Regions from separate parts of the Phytobacter sp. genome, predicted to be linked through region 1. Evidence: predicted binding sites of a transcription regulator. Region 1 holds the regulator's gene; each other region holds the start of a gene.
What was found. Region 1 encodes Fur, which represses iron uptake genes when iron is present. Its sites were predicted from a motif close to ATAATAATGAGAACNACTATCAA; they were not measured.
Positions count from the first base shown of each region.

Region 2: the regulator Fur is predicted to act here: its motif matches at 1,846-1,868, upstream of AC5JPW_RS22860 (TonB-dependent siderophore receptor).
Region 3: the regulator Fur is predicted to act here: its motif matches at 2,041-2,063, upstream of fes (enterochelin esterase).

Region 1 is NZ_JCACPZ010000004.1:725,815-730,076, reverse strand. Features, by position in the region: gene chiP (chitoporin ChiP) at 1-1,241, shown strand, start outside; gene chiQ (ChiQ/YbfN family lipoprotein) at 1,258-1,590, shown strand; gene fur (ferric iron uptake transcriptional regulator) at 1,656-2,108, opposite strand; gene fldA (flavodoxin FldA) at 2,396-2,926, opposite strand; gene ybfE (LexA regulated protein) at 3,061-3,369, opposite strand; gene ybfF (esterase) at 3,501-4,262, opposite strand, start outside.
Region 2 is NZ_JCACPZ010000008.1:1,054,955-1,059,216, forward strand. Features, by position in the region: gene AC5JPW_RS22855 (phosphoethanolamine transferase) at 66-1,574, opposite strand; gene AC5JPW_RS22860 (TonB-dependent siderophore receptor) at 1,944-4,133, shown strand; gene AC5JPW_RS22865 (NAD(P)H-dependent oxidoreductase) at 4,228-4,262, opposite strand, start outside.
Region 3 is NZ_JCACPZ010000004.1:827,073-831,334, forward strand. Features, by position in the region: gene entF (enterobactin non-ribosomal peptide synthetase EntF) at 1-527, opposite strand, end outside; gene AC5JPW_RS07975 (MbtH family protein) at 538-741, opposite strand; gene fes (enterochelin esterase) at 771-1,982, opposite strand; gene AC5JPW_RS07985 (TonB-dependent siderophore receptor) at 2,242-4,262, shown strand, end outside.

The sequences.
Region 1 (4,262 bases):
GTAAAGACGTCACCGACGGCAATAAATATAAAACTAACCTTGCGCATTCCACCTGGAATACCAATCTGGATTTCCAGTCGGGATATGCAGCAGATATGTTCGGTATCGATATTGCGGCGTTTGCAGCCATTGAAATGGCCGAATCGTCGGGCAGTGCCCACCCTAACGAAATAGCTTTCTCTAATAGTCATAAAGTCTACGATGAAGACTGGGCTGGGGACAGAAGCGGTGCAAGTCTTTACACCGCTGCGGCTAAGTTCAAATACGGTCCGGTGTGGGCCAGAGCGGGCTATATTCAGCCCACCGGACAGACGCTGCTGGCTTCTAACTGGAGTTTTATGCCAGGAACCTATCAGGGTACCGAGGCTGGTGTAAAACTGAATTTTGAGCAAGCAGGCGAGTTGAGTTTTTCCTATATGTGGGCCAATGAATATAAAGCGCCCTGGTATAATGAAACCGATAATTTCTATCAAAATGATCGCGTGACCAAAATTGATTATGTGCACTCTCTCGGTGCGAAATATGATTTTAAAAACGATCTCGTATTAGAGGCTGCGTTTGGCCAGGCCCAGGGATATGTGGATCAGTATTTTGCGAAAGCCAGTTATAAATTTGATATTGCGGGTAGTCCGTTATCAACCAGTTATCAATTCTACAGTTCGAGGGATAAAGCCACTAATCATACGATTAATGATATTTATGATGGTACGGCATGGTTACAGGCGTTGACGTTTAATTATGCTGTCGGGCCGGTTGATTTACGTCTTGAAGGAACATGGGTTAAAGCTGATGGCCGCCAGGGATACTTCAACCAGCGTATGACGCCACTGTATGGTTCATCAAATGGCCGTCTGGATATTTGGTGGGATAATCGCTCAGACTTTAACGCCCACAATGAGAAAGCCGTCTTTGTCGGTGCGATGTACGATCTTAAAGATTTAAATCTGCCGGGTTGGGCGGTGGGGGCGTCATATGTCTACGGCTGGGATGCTAAACCCTCGAACGTTCCTTCTGGCGACAAATATTACGATGCCGGTAACTCCATTAAAGAATCTGCTTACAGTCTGGATGTGGTTTACACCCTGCAGGATGGTCTGGCGAAAGGCACACTCTTCAAGCTGCACTTCACGCAATATGATAACCACTCTGATATCCCGAGCTGGGGCGGGGGATACAACAATATCTTCCAGGATGAGCGCGACGTGAAATTTATCGTGATTGCGCCGTTCTCGATCTTCTGATGCGAAGGAGAGCAAAATGAAAAATAACCTGATGATTCTGTTAATGACCCTCGGTCTGGCTGCGTGTGTACAGCAACCTGGCGCGTCAAAGGAAGATATGCGTCTGAAAACCGCTTACAGTGCCTGCATTAATACGGCGGAGGGGTCGCCGCAAAAGCTTGAAGCCTGTCGTAGTGTGCTGGAGGTGCTCAAATCGGAAAAAGCGCATCAACAGTTTGCCCATGAAGAAACGGTTCGTACACTGGATTATCAGCAGTGCCTCGAAGCGACCCATACGGGTAACGGACAGGCGATAAAAGCCGATTGCGATCGTATCTGGCAGGAGATTCGTAGCCACAATACGCAGTAGGAAAAACACTTTTCCAGCCATAAAAAAAGCCAACCTTAGGGTTGGCTTTTTACGTTTACGGAAGATTATTTTCCAGCAATCTCGTGGGCATTGTCGTCGGTGCGGCAATCGCCTTCAGCGCAGTGGCCGTAGAGATAGAGGCTGTGGTTCGTCAGACGGATACCGTGTTGCGACGCGATTTCACGCTGGCGAGCTTCAATGGAGTCATCACTGAATTCAATCACTTTGCCACAATCGAGGCAAATCAAGTGGTCATGGTGATGTTGCTGAGTCAGTTCGAAAACGGATTTACCGCCTTCAAAATTATGACGGGTTACGATCCCGGCATCGTCAAACTGGTTCAGTACACGGTAAACCGTTGCCAGCCCGATCTCTTCGCCCATATCGATCAGGCGCTTATATAAATCTTCCGCACTGACATGATGGTTATCCGGCTCCTGAAGAACTTCCAGAATTTTCAAGCGAGGAAGCGTGACTTTCAGGCCGGCCTTCTTTAATGCGGTATTGTTGTCAGTCATGCGGAATCTGTCCTGTTGCTAAACGGTTCGCTCCCCATCGGGAAGCTACAAGGAATGCACTGGGAAATGCGTCTCATTATAGAACTGCCATGTCTAAATGAAAACTGCAAGCCCTCAAGTAAAGTAAGCGTATAAAACGTGGTAGCGCCAACAAAGTCCTTCGCGATACCCATTTTAACCAGGCCATATTGTACAGTGCTGGAGGCAAAAGTTAAAAAAATGTAGCAATTATTTCCATTGGTTTTAACTATCAATCTGGCGCAACCCGCAGATTGCGCCAAACAGCATCAGGCATTAATGATATCTTTAAGGTTCAGCTCTTCATAAATCTGCTTAACCCATTTATCAACACGTGCAGCGGTCAGCTCCGGCTGGCGGTCTTCGTCAATGGCCAGGCCCACGAAGTGGTCGTCATCGGCGAGGCCTTTGGACGCTTCGAAGTGGTAACCTTCAGTCGGCCAGTGACCGACAATCACCGCACCGCGTGGTTCGATGATGTCACGGATGGTACCCAACGCATCACAGAAGTACTCAGCATAATCTTCCTGATCGCCACAGCCAAACAGCGCGACCAGTTTGCCATTGAAATCAATGTCTTCCAGCGTCGGGAAGAAATCATCCCAGTCACACTGTGCTTCACCGTAGTACCAGGTCGGGATGCCGAGTAACAGGATGTCGTAGCCTTCCAGATCTTCTTTGCTGCTTTTTGCAATGTCGTGAACATCAGCAACATCTTTACCAAGCTGAGCCTGGATCATTTTTGCGATGTTTTCGGTATTACCGGTGTCGCTGCCGAAAAAAATGCCAGTGATTGCCATGAGTAAAATAACCTCTTGAAACTTAATGATATGGTGGTGGCGTTTAGCCCACGGATAAGGGCAATCATAGCAGAACAGGCAAGCGCGCGGAAACTGCAATCGCGCCAGACTGCACTCTATGCCACATGAAAGCGTTATTTAGATGAAGATTCAGAGGAATCAATGCTGTTCAGCGCTTTGAGCTGTTCCAGCAACATCTCTTCGATGAGTTCACTGCGACTCATTTGACGCGCGTCGGCCAGTGCATTTAATGCATCAACGGCTTCGGCATTGATTTTCAATTCGACGCGTTTAAGCCCACGAAATTTATCGCGTTTAAGCTGATTGCGTTTATTGATACGCAATTGCTCGTCGCGAGAGAGCGGATTGGTTTTAGGACGTCCCGGGCGACGCTCATTCGCGAACAGATCTAGTGTCGTGCGGTCCGTTTGTTCTTTAGCCATGATTTAAGAATACTACGGGAAGTACAAGCAATCGGGTCGTAGCCCGGGCTGATTAGCGCGCCATCATACATCAGGGAGGCAGGTACGCCAACGCCCGGGCGCGTTCAGGCGACCGGTCGCCGGGTTTTTAATCAGTTTGTCTTTTCAGCGAGATAACGACGGATAGCACGCAAAACGGCATCAGGCTTTTCTGCATGCACCCAATGGCCCGCACCGGCAATCACATGTGCCTTCGCCTGAGGAAATTGTTTGAGCAGCGTCTGCCTGTACTGTTCAGTCACATACGGTGAGTTCCCACCAGGAATGAACAGAGCAGGGTGGTTCCAGGCCGGAACCTCTTCCCAGCCTACAATGTGCGGGTACTGTTCCCAGAGCACGGGAACGTTAAAACGCCACTGGCCGTCAATAAACGACTTCAGCAAAAACTGAATCACTCCCTCTTCATCAATAACGGTACGCATCACGGCAGCCGCCTGCTGGCGCGTTGTGGCTTGCGCATCCGTCACGGCATTGATAGCGGCAAAAATCTCATCATGGCGGCGGACAGCATAATCAACGGGGGCAATATCAATCGCAACCAATTGGTCAATACGCTCAGGAGCGAGGCCAGTTAAGGCCATGACTGCTTTGCCACCCATCGAGTGGCCGATAAAGGTTGCGCGCTCTATAGAATGTGCGTCCAGCGTGTCGACCAAATCCTGCGCCATCACCGGATAATTCATCTCGTCTGAACGGTCTGAAAGCCCGTGATTACGCATATCAACCTGAAGAATGTCATGGTCATTGACGAGGTCACGAGCAAGGATACCGAGGTTGTCCAGGCTACCAAACAAACCGTGGACCAACACGATGGGAGAATTGTTGTGCGATTGTTGTGCAGATTGCGCTCGGGT
Region 2 (4,262 bases), on a different contig from region 1:
CTTTTGGTTTTCTCCCTCGCCCTGAGGGAGAGGGTCGGGGTGAGGGGGAGCATTCCCTGCGTGGCTCAGTAAACGATATTGTTTGTCTTGAGCTGCTCATAAGGAATGAGCTTTTCACCATTAAACACATTAATTCCCTGACTTTGGCTGGCATCTAAATCTTTCGGCGCAACCTTGTTGGACGAGAAGCCAACATAACGCTCATAGAGAGCTATAAAGTCTCTGGCGCTCATCTTATTACTGTTCACTACATGCTCCTTCGCATCACTGGTGATGACGAAAAAAGGAACATTGTAATTCTGACGGGCATCATTACCGTGTCTGACAGGTCTGTCTGACTTATCGAGCGTCATTCCATGATCGGAGAAATAAAAAAGAACGTAAGGTTCACGAGTGTCATTAAGTGTTTTTACTGTTTCTTTAATAAATGCATCCAGTTTTTGGATCGTTGCAAGGTAACAATTTAATTTCTCATTCCCCACGTCGAAATTAACTGGGTAACCATTCAATCTTGAACACGTATCGGGATGCGAACCGATCATGTGCAAATAAATCGCATTCTGTTTCTGACTTTTTTCTGCAACAATTTCTTTTAATTCAGTCAGCATTGCAAAATCATCAACATTGCTCGAATTATAATCTCCTTTTTTCAGGAATTTTGTATGTTGTGCTTTACTTGCAATCATTGTTGAAGGCGTATCGTAAGCCCCCAAATATCCCTGATTTGAGACCCAATAGGTTTCAAACCCTGCTTTCTTCGATAGAGAAACAATATTGTTACCATCATCTACCTTGACGCCATCGCTCATTGCCAGCGTTCTGGGGAGTGATAGGTAGGTGTTAGGTGCTGCAGAGATGTACTCAGAGAAAAAGTAACCAGAAGCATTGTTGAGCCAGGGCGTAGTGTTTTTTGAATAGCCATACAGAGACATATAGTCCCTTGTCACACTTTCACCAATGATAACAACGATATTCTTATATTGAGGTGATACACCAGTGACCGTGAAGTCATCAACGGTTTTACTCAACTGATTGAGGCGTTCAAACTCCTCTCCGGCCTTCTGCGTATAGGTACAAACAGACTTTAGCATTCTTACCGGATAAGCATTGAGATTGATGACCAAAAAAATGCACAACACTAAGAGACTATATTTTGAACCATAATATTTTTCTCCTCTGGTGTAGAGGTATAAAAATGCCAGGGATGATGCACACAAAAGTAGGGCTGCAAAACTGATGTCGTTAAAAAACTCTATTGCTTCATCAGCGTTTGTTTGCATGCCTGAAACAACAAAGGCAAAGTTGATACGTCCAAAATCATAACCGACCGGTATATATAGAGCTACGGTCAACAGCAAAAAACAAACCAAAAAAAAAGCAATGCGATTGAATCTTGCCAATGAAAGGGAAAGAAAAGTAATCAGAGTATTACCCACACCTGGATAACCACTACAATAGGGGATCAATAACGACACGAAAAATGCGGGAACAATCCATTTCAAAGCGAAGCCAATACGGCGGGCAAAACTGTCATCATCACGTAATACGATCGAGTTATATTTATTGGAACTCATTCCAGAAACATCCAAAATTATAAAGCGATCGATTATATTTAGTTAGATATTGGTTTAAAAGAAATTGTATTTAATCTCTTAAATTCTGCTTAAGTGAATATTATATGGGGAGGCAATGTTATATGCATGATTAGCCATTGTGAAAGATCATCGCTACATCCTCCACAGCTTTGAACACATTACCTCCATCAAACACATAAACCACATAAAAATCATGCCATTACAGTAATATTTTTTAACACAAACTGTTTACATGGTAACGATAATTCATATCATCTTGATAATCACTATCATCTAAAAGGATGGTGTTCTTGCGGTTTGTAAGACTCTACGCCGCTGAAACTCTGATAGTTCAGGATGACCAAAATAATGAAAGCTCGTGGTTATTGGGCGCTAAGCCCTTGTTTACTGATGATGTTATCCGCTCATACCTCGGCGGAAGGTCAAAAAGAAGAGACCCTGGTGGTGGCCGCCAGCCGCGCGAATCACAACATTACCGACATGGCGCAGACCACCTGGGTTATTGAACAGGCTGAAATTGAACAGCAGGTTCAGGGCGGTAAAGAGCTCAAAGAAGTGCTGGCGCAGTTGATTCCCGGCATGGATGTCAGCAGCCAGGGGCGCACCAACTACGGCATGAATATGCGTGGCCGCTCGATGATGGTGATGGTCGACGGCGTGCGTTTAAACTCCTCGCGCAGCGACAGCCGCCAGCTGGACTCCATCGATCCGTTTAACATCTCGCGCATTGAAGTCATCTCCGGTGCCACCTCCCTTTACGGCGGCGGCAGTACCGGCGGCTTAATCAATATCGTGACCAAAAAAGGTCAGCCGGAAACGGAAGTCGAGTTGCAGACCGGCATGAAAACGGGCTTCAACAGCCATAACGACAATGACGAGAACATCGCGGCGGCGGTCAGCGGCGGCAACGACAACGCCTCCGGTCGCCTGTCAGTGGCGTATCAGCGCTTTGGCGGCTGGTATGACGGCAAAGGTGACGAGGTGAACATCGATAACACTCAGACCGGTCTGCAGTACTCCGACCGCCTGGACGTGATGGGCACCGGCACGCTGAATATCGACGATCATCAGCAGTTGCAACTCACCACCCAGTATTACAAAAGCGAGTCTGACGGTAAGCACGGCCTGTACCTTGGCGAGAATTTCTCAGCGGTGACCGGTTCTGGCAACGCGTACAACAAAAACAACCTCGACTCTGACCGCATTCCAGGCACCGAGCGCCACCTGATCAACCTGCAATATTCCAACACCGATTTCTGGGGTCAGGATCTGCTCGCACAAATTTACTACCGCGATGAAAGCCTGACATTTTACCCCTTCCCTACTCTCTCCGGCGGCAAGGTCACCAGCATCGGCGCATCGCAGCAAAAAACCGATTTCTATGGCGGCAAACTCACCATCAACAGCAAACCGCTGGATGATTTGACGCTGACGTGGGGCGTGGACGCCGAGCATGAAACCTTCGACGCCAATCAGCAATTTTTCGACCTCAGCAAAGCGTCCGCCAGCGGCGGTATGAAGCTGGACAACGCCTGGAATGTTGGACGTTATCCGGGCTACAGCATCACCAACTTCGCGCCGTTCCTGCAAACCAGCTACGACATCTCCGCCATCACACTGAGCGGCGGCGTGCGTTATCAGTACACGGAAAACCGGGTTGACGACTTTGTGGGTTATGCGCAGCAGCAGGCCATCGCCACGGGTAAAGCTACTTCGGCAGACGCGGTGCCGGGCGGGAAAACTGATTACAACAACCTGCTGTTTAACGCGGGGATCCTTGGTCACCTGACCGATCGCCAGCAGCTGTGGTTTAACTTCTCGCAAGGCTTTGAGCTGCCGGATCTGGCGAAATACTACGGCTCCGGTACCTACCAGTTGAGCAACGGTCACTATCGCCTGATGAACAGCGTCAACGTTAACGACTCGAAGCTCGACGGCATTAAAGTTGATGCGTATGAGCTGGGCTGGCGCTTCACCGGGGATAACCTGCGCACGCGGATTGCCGGTTACTATTCGCTCTCCGACAAAACCATCAACATCAACAAAACCGACATGACCATCAACATTGAAGATGACCAGCGTCGGATTTATGGTGTGGAAGGCCAGGTGGATTACTTCTTTACCGACAGCGAATGGAGCACGGGTGCGAACTTTAACGCTATCAAATCGCAGACTCGCGTCGATGGGAAATGGAAAAAGCTGACGGTAGACAGCGCCAGCCCGTCGAAAATGAGCGCATGGGTGACCTGGGCGCCGGGCGACTGGACGCTGCGTCTGCAAAGCACGCAGACGTTTGATCTCTCTGACGAAGCCGGTAAGAAAATCGACGGCTACAACACCGTTGACCTGTTAGGCAGCTATCTGTTGCCTGTCGGCAAGCTGAGTTTCAGCGTGGAAAACCTGCTCGACGAAGATTACACCACCGCCTGGGGACAGCGCGCACCGGGTCTGTATAGCCCAACCTACGGTGCTGAAAACCTGTATACCTACAAAGGTCGCGGTCGTACCTTCGGCCTGAACTACTCGGTCGTCTTCTGATAGTCGCTGCCGCCTGCAACGCGGGCGGCAATTTTTGGCTCAGAGCAACGTCAACCCCTCCGCCGTTCACAGCCAGCGCGGGTCATCGCTCCCCTCACCCAAACACCTTCTCCCCCAGTGTCAGTGCTT
Region 3 (4,262 bases), 100 kb from region 1:
TCCGCAAAAGGAGTAAAAGGCGATTCAGGCAGGGCGTCATGGTGGCGCATTGCGCGATAAATGGCGGCAATCTGGCGGGTAATAGCCGGGAAACTGAAACCATCCACCAACAAGTGGTGATAACGCTGATACCAGTACCAGCGGGTGTCACTGAGCTGGATAATGGCGTGATGCGTCAGCGGCTTACCGCCGTCGACGCGCAGATTTTGTTCAAGGTCGGCGTTCATCAGAGCCAGGGCCGCAGCATGAGCGTCAGATTCAGCACGCAAATCAACAATCTGCGGCAACGGGAAGCTCTGTGCATTATCTACCCATTGCCAGATTTCACCGTTGTCCTCAGTAAAGCGCATCCGCAGGGTATCTGCCTGCTTCATCCCTTCGACAACCGCCTGCGCCAGGAGAGGCGCATCCAGTGCACCGTCCAACGCCACATAGTGCGCCACGCTCCAGGCGTTGGGCAGTGTGGAGAGTTTTTCCGCCATCCAGATCCCCGGCTGTGCGGCGACCAAAGGTAATCGTGTGGTCATCAGCCTCTCCTTATTGGGCATGGTGCGCAGGTATTAATGTCTGCCAGTGTTGTGCAAGCCATTCATTGCAGGTGTTCTGTGATGCGGGTGCACACACCACCTGCCAGCCTTCTGGCAGCGCGCATGATTCAGGCCACAGGCTGAACTGCTGCCGGGAATTTTGCAGAATATAAAATTGTCCCTCGGGATTATCGAAGGGATTGCTGAATTCCATACCAGACTCCTGTCGTGAAAAAGTGCGCGCTATTCAGCACGCAGCAACGGCTGCCAGAGGGTGATAAGCCCGGATGTCAGCCCACCGCGCCAGCAAAGCGCATCATGCCCGCCATCAACCTGACGCCAGAAAACAGAGGGTTGTGAACGCTGCAACTCACCCAACATCGCCTGATTGGCCCGGAAAATAACCGGTTCCCGCACGCCTGCCTCCAGCACAATGCGCAGCCCTTTTGCCGAGAGTTCATCGCGCCGAAGCGCCTCAATCAGCACCCCATCCGCATGGCCGCCACGGTGTGGCCACCAGTAAGAACCTGACTGGCTCAACACACAGCCAAAACGTTCCGGCCAGTGCAACCCGGCATACAGCGAGGCCAGACCACCAAAGCTCTGCCCGGCGACGACCGTGCGCTCGGCGCGGTCGCTGAACGGCGTCGTCGACTGAACGCGTGGCAGTAACTCCTGCTGAACCGCCAGCCAGAAATCTTCATTGCAGGGCAGTTCCTGGCTGCGATGGGCGGTATCAATGACATCGATAAGCACATAGACCGCCGGGGGCAATGTTCCCTCACGGGTTAAAGCCGCAAGCGCAGGCCAGACGGGCATGCTTTCGGCCCAGAACTGCCCGTCGAGCAGCACTGCCAGCGGGCGTTCCGTGCTGTTCTCATCTCCGGTGGTGTAGACCCACACGCGGCGGTGGTTACCTAACCGTGCGCTCTGCCATTCGAAGCAAACCGGCGGGGTGAATTCGGCATCCGGCTTGTTCCAGCCCGGTTGCTCGGGCGCACCTGGCAAGGCGAGTGGTGAAACCGGGTGACCACGCCCGCCACGCCAGGTGTGAGAATTCAATGGGTCGGCGATGGCATGAGGAAAGAGTGCGCGCCAGCCCTCGCGCAGTGCAGTTCGCTCAGGCGGGGTTTGGCTAAAGACCTGTGGAGAAAAATCATCCTGATTTGTCGAAGGGATCAGGCAATAGCTGCCGCGCCATCCGGCTTCCAGATGGGTCTGCCAGGTCCAGACATCAGTACCTGGAATGCGTTGTAAGGACTGTGGGGCGGACTGTTGATGGTGGTCAGTGACCCCGGTGATGTAGAGCCAGACATGCTGTATGTCTGAAGACACTTCGCTCCCTGCGGGATCCCGCCACCAAAAGGTAACGCGGTACTGTTCTGCCGATGTTTGTTCCCACTCCGGCCCCTGCTTTGATGCCCACCAGGCATCACTTCCTGTCTCTAACACCACCGCATTAACCCCGAATTACATGTGGAAATTTTTGCTTGCATTAACAAATTTCTTGATAATATTATTGATAACTATTTGCATTTGCAATAGCGTATTGCCCGCGCCTGCACCGGCGCGTCTTTCATTATAAAAATGTCACTTGTTGCGATTTTTCTCAGGATGAGCGTCCTTCGTAGCAAGCTGGCGACATCATGCCGCTTTCCTTACCCATTGGGGAAAGGATCGAGCGAGGAGAGTGGCGAAAAAAGCAGGAATGACAATGAACAATAAAATCCGTTCCCTGACCTTATTGGTCAATTTGGGAATATATGGTGTTGCTTTGCCCGCTTTCGCGGCAGAGACCACCAGTGACGCATCCAGCAACGAAGATACCATTGTGGTGACCGCCGCTCAGCAGAATCTGCAGGCTCCGGGGGTTTCTACCATCACCGCCGATGAAATCCGTAAGAATCCCCCCGCACGTGACGTTTCTGAAATTATCCGTACCATGCCGGGCGTTAACCTGACCGGGAACTCCACCAGTGGCCAACGTGGCAACAACCGTCAGATTGACATTCGCGGTATGGGCCCGGAAAACACCCTGATTCTGGTCGACGGTAAGCCGGTCACCAGTCGTAACTCTGTCCGTCAGGGCTGGCGCGGCGAGCGTGATAGCCGTGGCGACACCAGTTGGGTACCTGCGGACATGATCGAGCGTATTGAAGTGCTGCGTGGCCCGGCTGCGGCCCGTTACGGTAACGGTGCGGCGGGTGGCGTGGTGAACATCATCACCAAAAAATCCACTGACCAGGAGTGGCACGGCTCCTGGAACAGCTACTTCAATGCCCCTGAGCATAAAGATGAAGGTTCCACTAAACGCACCGACTTTAGCCTGATGGGGCCGCTGGGTGGCGACGTCAGCTTCCGCCTGTACGGTAACCTGAATAAAACCCAGGCTGATGCGTATGACATCAACCAGGGTCATCAGTCCGAGCGTACCGGAATCTACTCCAACACCCTGGCTGCAGGTCGTGAAGGTGTTGAGAACAAAGATATCAACGGCGTGGTGCGTTGGGCGTTTGCGCCGATGCAGGCGCTGGAATTCCAGGCGGGCTATAGCCGTCAGGGTAACCTGTATGCGGGCGACACCCAGAACACCAACAATGACAGCAGCAGCAACAACTTCGTGAAGGAAAACTACGGCAAAGAGACCAACCGTCTCTACCGCCAGAACTATTCCGTCACCTGGAACGGCGGCTGGGACAACGGCGTGACCACCAGCAACTGGGTGCAGTACGAGCACACCCGTAACTCCCGTCTGGGCGAAGGTCTGGCCGGTGGTCTGGAAGGTCTGTTCAACAGCGATAAATTCTCGGATACCGACCTGTCCGACGTGATGCTGCACAGCGAAGTGAGCGTACCGTTCGACCTGTTGGTTAATCAAAACCTGACCGTGGGTACCGAGTGGAACCAGCAGCGCATGAAGGATTCCGCATCCAACACCCAGGCACTGCAGGGTGGGCCGATTGCCGGTTACACCAGCACCGGTCGTAGCCCGTACTCCAGCGCAGAGATCTTCTCTCTGTTTGCCGAAGACAATATCGAAGCCACCGACAGCACCACCCTGACCCCGGGTCTGCGTTTCGATCACCACACGGTGGTGGGCAACAACTGGAGCCCATCACTGAACCTGTCACAGGGACTGGGTGATGACTTCACGCTGAAAATGGGTATCGCCCGTGCTTATAAAGCGCCAAGCCTGTTCCAGACCAACACCAACTACATTCTGTACAGTAAAGGCCAGGGCTGCTACGCCAGCGCTGCTAACGTCGGCTGCTACATGCAGGGTAATGATGACCTGAAAGCCGAAACCAGCATCAACAAAGAGATTGGTCTTGAGTTTAAACACGAAGGCTGGCTGGCCGGGGTGACCTGGTTCCGTAACGATTATCGCAATAAGATTGAAGCCGGTTATTCTCCGCTGAGCCAGACGGCAGTGGGCAAAACCAAAACCGACCTCTATCAATGGGAAAACGTGCCTAAAGCCGTCGTAGAAGGTCTGGAAGGTACGTTAAACGTTCCGGTTACCGATGCGATCACCCTGAGCAATAACGTCACGTACATGCTACAGAGTAAGAACAAAACCACCGGTGAACGCCTGTCGATCATCCCGGAATATACGTTAAACTCCACCCTGAGCTGGCAGATTGTGCAGGATGTTTCCGTACAGTCCACCTTCACCTGGTACGGCAAGCAAGAGCCGAAGAAATATGACTACCAGGGCAAACCGGTTACCGGTTC